2 regions of the Clostridium sardiniense genome follow, and region 2 is predicted to be linked to the other one. Evidence: riboswitches for the same ligand, from Rfam matches in the RefSeq annotation. Region 2 holds a riboswitch; the other holds the start of a gene.
What was found. A riboswitch is a leader RNA that binds a small molecule or an ion and turns the genes downstream of it on or off. The one in region 2 is predicted to bind S-adenosylmethionine.
Positions count from the first base shown of each region.

Region 1: it holds a riboswitch for S-adenosylmethionine, as region 2 does, so the genes downstream of both, metF (methylenetetrahydrofolate reductase [NAD(P)H]) here and metK (methionine adenosyltransferase) in region 2, are expected to answer to the same signal.

Region 1 covers NZ_JAIKTU010000005.1:6,308-14,110, forward strand. Annotated here, with positions in the region: gene K5V21_RS06775 (homocysteine S-methyltransferase family protein) at 1-1,536, opposite strand, end outside; gene K5V21_RS06780 (vitamin B12 dependent-methionine synthase activation domain-containing protein) at 1,514-2,125, opposite strand; gene K5V21_RS06785 (S-ribosylhomocysteine lyase) at 2,205-2,660, opposite strand; gene metF (methylenetetrahydrofolate reductase [NAD(P)H]) at 2,672-3,541, opposite strand; SAM riboswitch class I at 3,626-3,753, opposite strand; gene K5V21_RS06795 (GNAT family N-acetyltransferase) at 3,807-4,355, opposite strand; gene K5V21_RS06800 (MraY family glycosyltransferase) at 4,535-5,488, opposite strand; gene K5V21_RS06805 (V-type ATP synthase subunit D) at 5,721-6,362, opposite strand; gene K5V21_RS06810 (V-type ATP synthase subunit B) at 6,366-7,745, opposite strand; gene K5V21_RS06815 (V-type ATP synthase subunit A) at 7,738-7,803, opposite strand, start outside.
Region 2 covers NZ_JAIKTU010000007.1:72,565-80,367, reverse strand. Annotated here, with positions in the region: gene K5V21_RS09840 (LTA synthase family protein) at 1-835, opposite strand, end outside; gene metK (methionine adenosyltransferase) at 1,044-2,219, opposite strand; SAM riboswitch class I at 2,301-2,419, opposite strand; tRNA gene K5V21_RS09830 (tRNA-Tyr) at 2,846-2,931, opposite strand; tRNA gene K5V21_RS09825 (tRNA-Thr) at 2,937-3,012, opposite strand; tRNA gene K5V21_RS09820 (tRNA-Val) at 3,042-3,117, opposite strand; tRNA gene K5V21_RS09815 (tRNA-Tyr) at 3,126-3,211, opposite strand; tRNA gene K5V21_RS09810 (tRNA-Thr) at 3,218-3,293, opposite strand; tRNA gene K5V21_RS09805 (tRNA-Val) at 3,331-3,406, opposite strand; tRNA gene K5V21_RS09800 (tRNA-Tyr) at 3,414-3,499, opposite strand; gene K5V21_RS09795 (hypothetical protein) at 3,676-4,308, opposite strand; gene yyaC (spore protease YyaC) at 4,411-4,956, shown strand; gene mreB (rod shape-determining protein MreB) at 4,997-6,031, opposite strand; gene spoIIID (sporulation transcriptional regulator SpoIIID) at 6,154-6,405, opposite strand; gene K5V21_RS09775 (peptidoglycan DD-metalloendopeptidase family protein) at 6,514-7,293, opposite strand; gene spoIID (stage II sporulation protein D) at 7,433-7,803, opposite strand, start outside.

The sequences.
Region 1 (7,803 bases), on a different contig from region 2:
AAAGGATATATTTGAGACCCCAAGAAGAGTTTTAACTCCTAACCTCTTCTTAACCATTCTTAAGGCTTTTAATGTATCCATAACTTCCTCTTGTTGAGCCGAAACAGTTAAAGCTAAGCAATCTATATATACATCCTCTTTTTTTATTCCATATTCAATGGCTCTATTAACTATTTTTTCTGCTATTTTAAATCTTGATTCAGGGTCTTTAGGTATACCATTGTTATCAAGTGTTAATCCAACTACTGCGGCTCCATATTTCTTCACTAGAGGAAGAATATTATCTAATACCTTATCCTCTCCACTTACTGAATTTACTATTGGTTTACCATTATATACTCTTAGACCTTTTTCAATTACATTCTTTTTTCCTGAATCAATTTGAAGCGGAACATCAACAATACTTTGTAACTCCTTTATTGCACTTTCCATTAATGACTCTTCATCTATCTCTGGAAGACCAACATTAACATCTAGTATTTCTGCCCCTCCTTCTATTTGTTCTATTGCTTGTCTTAATATATAATCCATATCTTTATCTATAATAGCTTTTTTAAATCTCTTTTTACCTGTTGGGTTTATTCTTTCTCCAACTACTCTTACCTCATTAATCTCTACTACTTTATAAGGTGATGCTACTGCATATTTTATTACTTCTCTTCTATTTACCTTACGTTTATATTTTGCTATTTTACTAAGTTCTTCTATAAAGCTAGGAGTTGTACCACAGCATCCGCCTATAATTGAGACTCCCATATCTACTAATTCTCTAACTGAATTTGAAAACTCTTTCTCTGTTATATCATAAACAGCTTTTCTTTCTATAATATTTGGAAGTCCTGCATTAGGTTGTACAATTACAGGTAGATTAGTATTATTAATTATATTTTTTACAATATTATTAAGTTCGCTTGGTTCAAGAGAGCAATTAACTCCAACAGCATCTACCCCTAACCCTTCTAGTGTAATTGCCATACTCTCTGGGAGGCATCCTGTAAAGGTTCTTCCATCCTTTTCAAATGTCATGGTTGCAAATATAGGAATATCGCAACTTTCCTTCGCTGCAATTATTGCAGCTTTCATCTCATACAAATCAGTCATAGTCTCAATAAGAATTATGTCTACTCCACTATCTACTCCAACTTTAATTTGTCTTTTAAAAATATTAATAGCCTTATCAAAACTTAAAGTTCCCATAGGTTCTAATAATTCTCCAATTGGACCTATATCAAGAGCAATATAGCACTCTTTATTCTCTCTTGCTTTTTTAGCTAAATCAACTCCAGATTTTATTATTTCTTCTACAGAAAATTTTGTATTTTTTAATTTAAGCTCATTTGCCCCAAATGTGTTTGTTGTTATAATCTTTGCTCCAGAATTTATATAATCTTTATGTATCTTTATTATTTCTTCTCTATGGGTTATATTAAATATTTCTGGATTTTCTCCAAGTTTTAAGCCTAAGTTTTGAAGCATTGTTCCCATAGCTCCATCAAAAACTAAAATATTATCTTTAATATACTCTCTTACATTCAAAATCTATTCCCTCTTTTCTATATACACATCTATCATAATTATTACAATTTATACAACTCTTCTTTCCCTTTTTTCCACTATATTTTTTTATACCTAAAATAGCAGTTACTGATTTCCTTGGAAATAAAACCATATGTTCTGAAACCTTGACTCCTATTCTTCTTTCACAATTTAATACATTTATAAAATCCTTTTGTATACTTAAATCTAAATCTCCATATCCTGGGCTATATCTAAATGTTAGCTCCTCACCTTCATTTACATACTTAGATTTTATCTCTTCTTCTACTAAATCACAAACTTCTTCAACACCTGTAGTTGCACAAGCATCAAATATTAATCCCTTTGTTAAGTCTACTTTTTCATAAAATCTTATCCGTCTCTCTACATCATTTCCAAGGGTCACAGCCATCAGCACACACCTATCACAGTCTTTTAACAAATTATATATATCTATTCCTTCTAAAAGCAAGTTAGTACCTATAAGTTCAATTTTATTTTCTCTTTTCTTAAGATTATACTCTTCATAAATAAATTTAGGTGTAAAGAAATCTCTACACTCTTTCTTTACACCCGAAATTTTATTCATAATATTTTTGGGCTTCTCTTGCCCTCTATATCCTAAGTATCTTAAAATTTCTGATTCCTGAAGAGTAATCTCCCTCCCACTACTCTCCATATATATTAAGTGAGAATCCTTTGCTAATTACATCTTTTGCATATTCCTTTGCTCCAAAAAGAGAAATATCTTTATAATTTCCACATTGAACTTCATTACTTGCTGGTATATCCTCTGATTTTAATAAATTTCTAAGAACTGTCTCAACTGCTGCTTTTATTTCTATAGGATCTTTATCACCCCAAGTACTTAAATAAAATCCTGTTCTACATCCCATTGGGGATATATCAATAACTCCATCTAAATTTTCTCTAATATTATAAGCTAGGTGATGCTCTAGTGCATGCATAGCTGCTGTTCCAAAAGCCTCCTTATTAGGTTGCAGGAATCTTATATCAAACTTGCTTATCTTATCACCATGTCCTCCTTCGTATACACAACATTTTCTTATAAATGGTGCCTTTACCTTAGTGTGGTCTAGTTCAAAACTTTCTACTTTTTTCATACATTTGCCTCCTAATTATTAATTGTTTTAATGACTGTCTTAATATTTTCTTTAATCCTTTTTGCAACATAAGGATTATTCATTGTATAAAGATGAATGCCCTGAGCTCCACTAGAAGCTAAATCTATAATTTGTTCAACTGCATATGCAATACCTGCTTCTTTTAAAGCTTCTGGACTATATTCATACTTATTCATTATTTTTGAGAATTTATGCGGAATTTTTGCACCGCATAATTCTGTTATTCTCTCTATCTGCCTTTTATTTATTACTGGCATAATTCCAGCTTGAATTGGAGTTTTTATTCCATTTTTATTTATCTTATCTAAGAAATCATAATAAATATTGTTATCAAAAAACAGCTGAGAAATAAAGCTTGATGTACCTGAATCTATCTTTCTTTTCATATTATCTATTTCCATATCTATTGATTTATTTTCTATATGGCCTTCTGGATAACATGCTGAAATTATATTAAATCTTTTCTTTTTTTCTATATAACTTATGAGCTCACTTGCATAATTAAAGTCTTTTCTAGAGTCACCATTATCATCACCTCTTAATGCAAGTATGTTACTAACGTCTTCAAGTTCTAGTCTCTCTGTTATCTTATCTATATCATCTTTCTTAGAAGATATGCATGTTAAATGTGCTAAAGGTTCTATATTATACACATTTTTTATAAGTGATGATATCTCTGTAGTTTTGTTATTTATTAGACTACCACCTGCCCCATAGGTTACACTAATAAAATCCGGTTTTAAATCTGAAAGCTCATTTAAAGCTCTATATATACTTTTAACTGGTGAATTATTCTTTGGAGGAAATACCTCAAAAGAAAATACTAAATTTCTTTTATGAAAAATCTCCTTAATATTCATAATGCCCCCTTATTTATATCCTAAACTTCGAAATATAAAAAAGTCCTAGGATATTACACCTAAGACTTTAATCTTAAACTCATATCCTTATCTATCTGGAATTAGCACCACATACTATAACAAATTTATATATAAAAACCCCTAATAAATTATTGTTATACATAGGTTGCTGGGTTTCATAGGGCCAGTCCCTCCACCACTCTTGATAAGTATATATTCTATTTTGTATAATTATACATTAAAAATACTTTTTTGTAAATATATTCTAATTTTTATCTTTCATATTTTCAAAATATTCTTCTTTAAATAGAGCCATCAATATCTCATCATGATATTTTCCTTCTCTATATATTTCTCTTTTAAGACGACCTTCTTCTTTAAAGCCAAGCTTTTTATAACAAGCAATTGCTCTTGGATTTAATGAAAATACGCCAAGTTTTATTTTTTCCATATTACATTCTTCAAAGATAAATTTGATAAGTACAGATAGAGCATCATATCCGTAACCTTTTCCCCAATAATCTTTATCCCCAATCATGATTCCAATTATGCAATTTCTATTTTTAATACTAGTAGAGTTTATGCTACAACCACCTATTATACATCCACTTTCTAAATCTTCAATTGCAAAATCATATGTTTGATCATTATCTCTTCTTTTCTTAACCCACTCTTCTTCTTGCCAAAGTGCTAATGGAAATGAAGTTTCAATATTTAGAAGCCTTTTTACTTCATAATCATTTATAAAGTCATTAAGTTTTGCTATATCATCTTCCTTATGTGCTCTAAGAATTACCTTCTTCCCCTTATACATAAATCTAAGCCCCCTTTTTTATTTTCTAATCATAATAACAAAATATGGTTTATGTGTCAATATACTTAATATATTATCTATAATTATTAAATATTGTTTCTATAATTTATGAATCAGTAATACACTAATAATTAAATTTTTATAAAAAAATAAGCATCATTTTTAATATGATGCTTATTTTATGGATGATTGTAAAATAATAGTACTATAGATAAGAATGAACAAACTATGCTTATTCCAACTATAAACTGCACTATTTGTGGTTTTGTTAATCCTTTTTCTTCTAATCTAAAATGCATCTGACTTCTATCTGCCTGATACACTGGTTTTCCTTCATTAAACCTTTTAAATATAACAAATAAGTTATCAAATATAGGTACTGCTAGTGCTAATATTGGTAACAATAAGCTAAGTACAGTAGCTTGCTTAAAGGCACCATCTAATGCAATGATACTTAAAATAAATCCTAAAAAATTTGCACCTGAGTCTCCCATAAATACCTTTGCAGGATATCTATTGAATAATAAGAATCCTCCAATTGCCCCAGCAAGTATGATTGAAGTAGATGCTGAGTAACTTTGTCCTAAAATAATTGCTGCAATGAAGAATGTACCTGAAGAAACTAAAGAAATTCCTCCTGCAAGTCCATCCATTCCGTCTGACCAATTTATTACTGTCGTAACTCCAAATATCCAAGTAATACTCAAAACAAACTGTAAAAAAGTATTAAGAGCTACATAATCCCCTGTAAACGGATTAGTAAAGCCTTTAAATGCGACACCAGCATTAAATATTAATACTGCTGCTAATATTTGAATTATCAGTCTTGGAAGTATTGGAAATTCTTTTCCAACTGATTTATAGAAATCATCTATTAATCCTATACATACTATTAATAAAGATCCAATGAAGATCCATATACTTTCAGAATTACTTTCACTTCCAACGAAATAATATACTATAAAGAATCCTATAAACATTGCAAGTCCACCGCATAGTGGTGTTACTTTTTTGTGCTTCTTTCTTTGTGTAGGTTTATCAGTAAAACCAATTTTATGCGATAATTTCATTAATATCGGCATTAAAATTACAACCAATATGAAAGAAATCATAAACTCTATAAAATAATCCATATATTCCTTCTCCTAAATTAGGTTAGATTGTTAATTCTATGTAAAAAAAATTATAACCTATAAGAATTATACTATTAATGTAGGTTATTATCAATTATATTACGATAATTTTAATTTACTTTTAATTCTTTACCAAAATCTTGATTTTAAACACTTTTTACATAAACTAATTTATTTTTTAAACTCAAAAATAAATACACCTTAGAAAACCTAAGGTGTATTTTAGAATTAATTATCCTCTTTGCTCTATCATACTCTTGACTTTCATAAGTCTAGTTAAAGCACTTCTTTCATTTTCATCAAGTTTCATTCTTATGTACTTGATTGTCTCTTGAAGTTGAGGAATTGTCATATATTCTAGAGCATTAACTCTTCTTCTTGTTTTCTCTATTTCATCTGCCATAAGCTGACATGACTTTTCTACTTCTGCAAGTTCCAAAAGCTTAGGTAATATTCCATAAAGCTTTGTTATTGCATCATCAAGTTCTGATGATGTATTTGCAAATCCATATGGGAAGATACTACCTTCGTCACCTTCAAGCTGTCTTTTAAAGTTCATAACTGGAACATTAACACTCATTATGTTTTTGTTTCCAACATCTACAGAAATGCTTTCTTTTGGATAAGCAATTGCCTCTTCTAAGAACTCTGAACTCATTACGGCTCTAGCCATAACGAAATCCTTTAATGATCCTTCAAGTTGCCCTTCAACATCTTTTCTTAGATTATTGTTATACTTAACAAGATTAATGAATTGTCTCATTAACTCATCTTGCTTATCTTTTAAAAGCTTATGACCTCTAGTAGCTGTTGTTAATCTCTTTTTCAGCTTTGTGAGCTCCATTCTAGTAGGATTCACATTTAATCTAGCCATAGCCTATTCTTCCTCTCTTGGCATATATTTTTCAAGGTACTCATCTCTAATTCTCTTAAGCTCTGTTCTAGGAAGTAGTGCTAATAACTTCCAACCTAAATCTAGAGTTTCAGTGATTGTTCTATTTGCTTCAAATCCTTGTGAAACATATTCATTTTCAAAAGCTTCTGCAAATTTAGCAAATGCTTTATCAGTATCTGAAAGAGCTGATTCTCCTAAGATTGCTGATAATTCTTTTGCTTGCTTACCTTGAGCATATGCTGAGAATAATTGGTTCATTGTGTCAGCATGGTCTTCTCTTGTCTTTCCTTTACCTATACCTTTATCTTTAAGTCTTGAAAGTGATGGTAAAACATCTATTGGAGGCATAATACCCTTCTTATAAAGTTCTCTTGAAAGTATTATTTGTCCTTCTGTTATATATCCAGTTAAATCTGGAATTGGATGTGTCTTATCCTCTTCAGGCATTGTAAGTATTGGAATTTGAGTTATTGATCCCTCTTTACCTCTAAGTCTTCCTGCTCTTTCATATAATGTTGAAAGGTCAGTATATAGGTATCCTGGATATCCTCTTCTACCTGGAACTTCTTTTCTAGCAGCTGAAACTTCTCTTAGAGCTTCTGCATAGTTTGTGATATCTGTCATTATAACAAGAACGTGCATTCCCTTTTCGTATGCTAAATATTCAGCTGTAGTTAATGCCATTCTTGGAGTAGCTATTCTTTCGATAGCTGGGTCAGATGCAAGATTCATAAATAGAACTGATCTATCTATTGCACCTGTTGATTTAAATTCATCAACGAAGAATTGAGCTTCTTCGAAAGTGATACCAATAGCTGCAAATACAACAGCGAATTTTGAATCAGAATTTAAAACTTTCGCTTGTCTTGCGATTTGTGCTGCAAGTTCAGCATGTGGAAGTCCTGATGCTGAAAATACTGGAAGCTTTTGTCCTCTAACTAGAGTATTAAGTCCATCTATTGCTGATATTCCTGTTTGAATGAATTCTGATGGATAATCTCTAGCCACTGGATTTATAGCTTCTCCGTTTATATCAAGTCTTTTTTCTGGTATTATCTTTGGACCATTATCTATTGGTCTTCCCATACCATCAAAGACTCTTCCAAGCATATCTTCTGAAACCCCAAGTTCAAGAGGTCTTCCTAAGAATTTTGCTTTAGTTCCTTTTAAGTTAATTCCTGAAGAACCTTCGAAGATCTGTACCATAGCTTTTGAACCATTAACTTCTAGTACCTTACCTCTTCTTTTTTCTCCATTTTGTAATTCTATTTCTACTAGTTCATCGTACTTAACACCTTCAACACCTTCAACAGCCATTAAAGGTCCTACTACTTCTGTAACTGTTCTATATTCCTTAGGCATCTAGAACCCCTCCTTCGCTGATTAATTTGTTCATATCAGATGTTAAATCAACTCCGAT
Region 2 (7,803 bases):
AAAAATATGTGTTTTCTACAGACTCCAAGTATATATGAATTAAATTTCTTTTCTTTTCTGGAAATGACATTTTCACGTTACGTGGATCGGTATAATTATCTTTGATATAACTTGAATCTGAAACAAATGTTTTATATACTTCAACTAAACTTAACTTCTTCACTCCATATACTATTCCACCTACAAGACATACAATCGAAATTATAAATGTTATTACCCTTAAACTTTTTTGGCTTAGTATTTTTTTCTTAGTATTTTTTACATTTATAAATAAATCATAACTAAAATTTATTATTATTAAGAATATTACAATACTAACTACAATTGAAAATACTGGTGTCATCATAATTTCTGCATACATATCAGAACTTGTACCCTTAATAGGTGAATTTAAGTTAAATAAAAATTGTTCTGGTGTAATATTTCCAAAATAATCAATAAACCATTTTGAAAAGAAGAAAAAGAATGATCCTATTCCAACGAATATAACTGATACTACTTTAATTGCTACTATCTTCCAACCCTTTTTATCTGTTTCTAATACAAAGTAACTATATTTTGATTTAATAATTCTTTTTATAACTAAATATATTATCCCTAAAAATAATGTAAAAATAATATATTTAACAGAAAATGCAGTTGTGTATGTAGAAGCTTTAAGCACATAAGTTTTTTTCAAAATAAATTTTAATATACTTAGTGATATTATATTGAATGATATCACGTATATTATGAATTCCTTTACAGTAGTTAAAACTCTTTTGTTCTTTTCAAACAAAAAATAATTCCCAAGAGCTATTAAAACTCCAGAAATTAAATAACTTATTATTTGCATACGTTTCCCCCCGAAAATATATAATTAAACGTAAAATCCATATGAATATTGTGAAAAATATATGAATTTTACTGAATTATATCATATTCTCACACAATCGACAAATATATATATATAAATTCTTCCAATATATACATTTAATATTATTAAAAGCCAAAAAGAAAGATACCTAATTTTAGGTATCTTTCTTTTTATTTTTTATCTTTTATTATAATAAAGCTTTAATTTCTTCAACTTTATTTAATTGTTCCCATGGTAAATTAGCATCTGTTCTACCAAAATGTCCATAAGCTGCTGTTTGCTTGTATATTGGTCTTCTAAGATCAAGATCTCTTATTATAGCTCCTGGTCTTAAATCAAATACTTTTTCTACTATATTAACTATAGTAGCTTCATCAACTTTTCCAGTTCCAAATGTATCTATTTGAATTGATACTGGCTTAGCAACTCCAATTGCATAAGCTAATTGAATTTCTAACTTATCAGCTACTCCTGCTGCTACTAAATTCTTAGCAACCCATCTTGCTGCATAAGCTGCTGATCTATCAACCTTAGTTGGATCTTTTCCTGAGAATGCTCCACCACCGTGTCTTCCCATTCCACCGTATGTATCAACAATTATTTTTCTTCCTGTTAATCCACTATCTCCTTGTGGTCCACCAACAACGAATCTTCCTGTTGGATTTATATAATACTTAGTATTTTCATCTAGTAATTCAGCTGGAATCACGTAGTCAATAACATGTCTTCTTAAATCTTCTTGGATTTGTTCTAAAGTTACTTCTTCACCATGTTGAGTTGAGATAACTATAGCATCTATTCTCTTTGGTTTATCATGTTCATACTCAACTGTAACTTGAGTTTTTCCATCTGGTCTTAAGTACTCTAATGTACCATTTTTTCTTACTTCTGTAAGTCTTCTTGATAATCTATGAGCCATAGCTATTGGAGCTGGCATAAATTCTTCTGTTTCGTTTGTAGCATAACCAAACATCATACCTTGGTCTCCGGCACCTACTGCTTCAACTTCATCTTTTTCACCTTGTCTTGATTCAAGAGCTTCATCAACTCCCATAGCTATATCTGATGATTGCTCATCTATAGCAGTCATTACTGAACAAGTATCACAGTCAAATCCATATTTTGCTCTATCATATCCTATTTCTCTTATTGTTTCTCTAACAACTTTAGGAATATCAACATAACAATTAGTTGTTATTTCTCCCATAACCATTACCATACCTGTTGTTGTGCATGTTTCACAAGCAACTCTAGCATGTGGATCTTTTTCTAATATAGCATCTAATACTGAATCTGATATTTGGTCACAAATTTTATCTGGATGTCCTTCAGTAACTGATTCTGATGTGAATAATCTTTTCATTTATATTTCTCCTTCCAAATTTCTTCGAATTTTGACAATAAAAAAAACTCTTCGATAAGAAGAGATCAAGTTTCCTAATCTTTCTTATCTTGTAGATTGCTCTACAGGAATTAGCACCACACTTTATAATCAACATTAAAGATTATATGTAGGTTGCTGGGCTTCACAGGGCCGTTTCCCTCCACCTCTCTTGATAAGAGTCTATATATTTTTTATTTATTAATTGAATTTCTGTAGAAATTGTAACACATAGATTTTGCAGAGTCAATAGATTTTATGTGTGTAAAAATATCCTATTTTTTTACTTTTTGAATTCTTTTATACTTTATATATAATTTTCCAATGCATAAAGTCCCTATTTTAGAGGGTTCTAATATTATATTAAAAGTAGATATTATTAGGTGTAAAATAATAACTTAATATTTATTTATTAATATATAAAATTTATTAATATTTATTATTTGTTATTTTATATACTAAAGTTTCTAATCTATAGAGCATATTTTAGTTTTAAATAATATAGATTTATATTTTAAATGATAATAAAATTTTATTATAACTACACTATATTAATAAAATTATTTTTATATAAAATTAAAAAGCACTAAGATTAATCTTAGTGCTTTTGGTGGTGGAAGAAGGATTCGAACCTTCGAAGTCAACTGACAACAGATTTACAGTCTGCCCCCTTTGGCCACTCGGGAACTCCACCTTATTTGGAGCTAGCGATCGGACTTGAACCGATAACCTGCTGATTACAAGTCAGCTGCTCTGCCAATTGAGCCACGCCAGCATATATATTTAAAAAATTAGTTTAAAGTTTGGTGGGCACAACAGGGTTCGAACCTGTGACCCCCTGCTTGTAAGGCAGGTGCTCTCCCAGCTGAGCTATGCGCCCATAAAAAATGGTGGTGGAAGAAGGATTCGAACCTTCGAAGTCAACTGACAACAGATTTACAGTCTGCCCCCTTTGGCCACTCGGGAACTCCACCTCATTTTGGAGCTAGCGATCGGACTTGAACCGATAACCTGCTGATTACAAGTCAGCTGCTCTGCCAATTGAGCCACGCCAGCGCATATATTCTTTAAACTTTTTATTTATTAAAACTTGTGGTGGGCACAACAGGGTTCGAACCTGTGACCCCCTGCTTGTAAGGCAGGTGCTCTCCCAGCTGAGCTATGCGCCCTTAAGAATGGTGGTGGAAGAAGGATTCGAACCTTCGAAGTCAACTGACAACAGATTTACAGTCTGCCCCCTTTGGCCACTCGGGAACTCCACCAGATTTTCTTTCAAGTTTTAAGTCGTTTTGCCTTTCGGCCAACCGACAATAGTTAGTATATATTTATATACTCTTTATTTCAAATGACAAAACATATCAAAATAAGAAATTAAACTAAAATTTCTCTATTTTTCTTCTATATACTTATTTTTTCATCACAATATACTTATTTATTTTTATACTAAACTTTCCAGAAATTCTATATTTATATATGGGGATAATATATTTTTTATTTCATTATAATCATCAGATTTAAGTCTAAGCTTTAAAACTCTAACAACCTCTGTTATTCCCTCTTTCTCTCCATTTTTCTTTAAACTATTTTTCATTCTTTCTACATCTACAGTTGATATTTTATTAGCTATTGTAAATAACTTTGTTTTTTCAACTAAACTAAGATTACCTAATATCTCCTCTTTATTCACATTAAATATTTTTGCATTTGTAGCTTGTGTTTCTTCTTTTTTATTATTAGAACTATTATTTGAATTTTTATTTTCTTTGTTTTCTTCATTATTAGAGATATTTAAATTATCTTTATCTTCTTTATTCTTTGAAGAATTATCATTAATCTTATCTTTCTCATTTTTTTCTTCATTATTATAGTTATTATTTTTATTTATATCAATACTACTTTCTTTATTTGTATCTTCATTATTATCTTTTTTTGTATTATTATCTTCTGTTTTTTTTGAATTTTCCAATACTAAGTTATTATTAATCTCCTCTTTAGGTTGCCAAAAAGCAACAAAATATACCGCAAGTGAAGTTGATATAGCTAATATACTTGTAATTAATATCTTTTTCATAATACACCTCCTATAGAGAATACTTTCCATATAAGATATTTTTATTCAAATTATTCTATTTTCAAATACATCTTCATATATTATAAGCATGGAGGTGCTTATATGGAAAAAAGGATTCATCACACATCCCCACTTGCTTATTATAATATTTCTCAAGCTATTTTAGATTCTTTTTCTGAAAATACTATAATAGTTTGTATTGGGACAGATAAATGTATTGGTGATTGTTTAGGACCATTAGTTGGTACCTTACTAAAGGAAAGTCTATTTCCGCTTCCTGTGTATGGTTCAATCAATAATCCTATACATGCTTTAAATATAGATAAACAATTAAATAATATAACTAAAGAGCATCCTAATGCATATATACTTGGTATAGATGCATGCCTAGGGCAGGAATCTTCTATTGGAGAAATTCATATTAGAAACTTTGCAATACGACCTGGAAAGGGCGTTGGTAAATCATTGCCCGATGTTGGAAGCAAATCTATAGTTGGCATTATAGATTCTAATGAAAATGCTGATCTTTTCTATACTAGATCGATCAGACTCTCCTTAGTTCTAAATATGGCAAGAGTTATATCTAAAGGTATACTTCATGCCTACTATGAATATTCTAATCCAGATAAAACTCCATCATTAAAGTAAAAAAATAAACCCGGAGTATACTCAGGGTTTATTTATTATGCTATTCAACTAATATGATTTCTTGGTTATTTACTGTTTTATCTAATTTATCAATATATCCTAAAACAGAACCTGTACCTTCCGCAACAGCTTCAACTGAATTTTCAGCAACATTCACAGTTACCCCAGTTTCTGATTCTATAAGCTTATCTAAGCCATGTAATAATGCTCCTCCACCAGTCATAAGAATACCCTTATCCATAATATCAGCAGCTATTTCTGGAGGGGTTTTCTCTAATACTCCCTTAACAGCTTCTACTATTAAGCTAACCGGTTCTTTAAGCGCTTCTCCTATCTCATCTGAAGTTAGTTTTATTTCATCAGGTAAACCTGTCACTAAGTTTCTTCCTTTAACTGTCATCTCTTCATTTCTTGATCCGCTAAAGGCTGAACCTATTTCCATCTTTATTTGTTCTGCTGTTTTTTCACCAATCATTATTTTATACTTTACTCTTACATATCTAATTATAGATTCATCAAATCTGTCTCCAGCAACCTTTATAGATGATCTTACAACTACACCACCTAATGATATTACCGCGACATCACATGTTCCTCCACCTATATCTACAATCATACATCCATCAGGCTTAGTTATGTCTAATCCCGCTCCAATTGCAGCTGCAAGTGGCTCTTCTATAAGATGTACTACTTTTGCTCCTGAATTTCTAGCAGCTTCCATAACAGCTCTCTTTTCGACTTCTGATGCTTGTGATGGTACACATACCATTACTTTAGGCGCTACAATTTTCTTTGATCCGCATGCTTTACTTATAAATGCCTTAAGCATCTTTTCTGTTACATCATAATCGGAAATAACACCATCTCTCAATGGTCTAACTGCAATGATATTTCCTGGAGTTCTTCCAATCATTTTTCTTGCTTCTTCTCCTACAGCCAATACCTTTCCAGTACTTGTATTTATAGCAACTACTGATGGCTCTTTTAATACTATACCTTTACCCTTTACGTATACTAATACCGTTGCTGTTCCTAGATCTACACCTAGATCAGTTCCTGACTTCCAAAACCACATTCCAAATTCCACTCCTAATTATTAACAATTTATTTTAGAAATTTTTACATTTTTTTATATAACTATACAGTAAATTATATATGGAATATGATTTTAATTCAACTTTTTACCTAAAATTTGATTTATTCGGCAGATTTATACTTCATTTTTGTAGCTTTTCCACCCCTTATATGTCTCTCTGCTTTATTTAACTCTAAGATAGTATGAGTTTTTTCAGCTATTATTGGATTTATCTTTGGTAATCTTTCAGTCATATCCTTATGGATTGTACTTTTGCTAACACCAAAAACTTTTGCAGTTTTTCTTATTGTAGCTTTTGAATCAATAATATATTGTGCTACTTCTAATACTCTCTCTTCAATGTAGTCTTTCAAAATGCTACCTCCTTAATTACTTATATTTATTTTAATGATAATATTTTTATAAACTTAAAATATTAATCAGCCATTTTGCCTAAAACGGCTGATTAATTTTTTCTTTACCTATTTTTTATAAGCAAAGTACTTTAATGGATCTACTTCTGAATAAGTATTATCTTTCTTTGAGAAAACTTTTATATGCATAAAATCATCTTTTACACACATTTTTAATGTACTAGCTGTGTTACCAACTTTACCTATTTCCTGTCCTTTTTTAACCTTATCATCTTTTTTAACTTTTACATTTTTATCTAGGTTTGCGTATGATGTTTTTACTCCGTTTGCATGTTTTATAATTACTGTAACTCCATAAGTTACATCATTTTCAACTACATCTTCTATAACTCCATCTTCTGAAGCTTTTACAGGAGTACCCATTTTAGCTCCTACTGATATACCACCATAGCTTAAGCTTGAATCACCTTTTTCACCTTCTGCAACTGCTTTACCATCTTTAAATAAATATGGCTCATTATGCCCTTTTAAAAGCTTTCCTTCTACAGGATTTGAAAAATTCATCTTACTATTTGTTCCAACAGCCTTACTTGTTGTTTTCTTTTCTTCTTTTTTGTCATTAGATACTCTCTCAGAGTTTTCTACTGATGTTTCTACATTTGTATTCTTATTCTCTTCAACATTTAAAGTGATTTCCTTATCTTCAGGCGCTTTTGCTTCTGGTTTAGATTTAGTGCCTATATTTTTAATTGCAACAGCACCAATTATAGTAACTACGCATAGTCCAATAAATAGAGCTACATAAAATCCTTCCTTTTTGAAAAACTTTTTAATACCTGACATCGTGTTTTTAGAATTTTCTTTAAATCCGTTTGATTTTTGGTTCATAATCAACACCTCCAATAATCATTTTGTCCTTTTTATGAAAAATAATACATATTTTCTAATATTTTTAATATTATCCATTAAAAAAAGATGATATTTGATTATTTACCAAACATCATCTTTTTATAACACTTTACAGTATTTATTTATAAACTATTTTTCCAATCTCTACACCAGTATAATAATGCTTTAATATTTCCTCATACCCCTTACCATCTTTAGCCATAATATTAGCTCCCCACTGACTCATCCCAACACCATGACCATTTCCTTTACACTTAATCTTTATCTTATCTTTTGAGTATTCAAGTGTAAAATTTGCTGATTTTAAATCAAATAGCTTTCTAAAATCTGTTCCCTTTATTGTCTCTCCTCCAAGCTTTACATCAAGAACTGCACCACCTTGTGTTCTTGATTTTATTTCTACTTTTTCTTTTAGATTATCAACTTTTAATTTTGCTTTACTATATTTTGAATTAACTATATCTACAAAATCTTTATTTGTTACTTCTT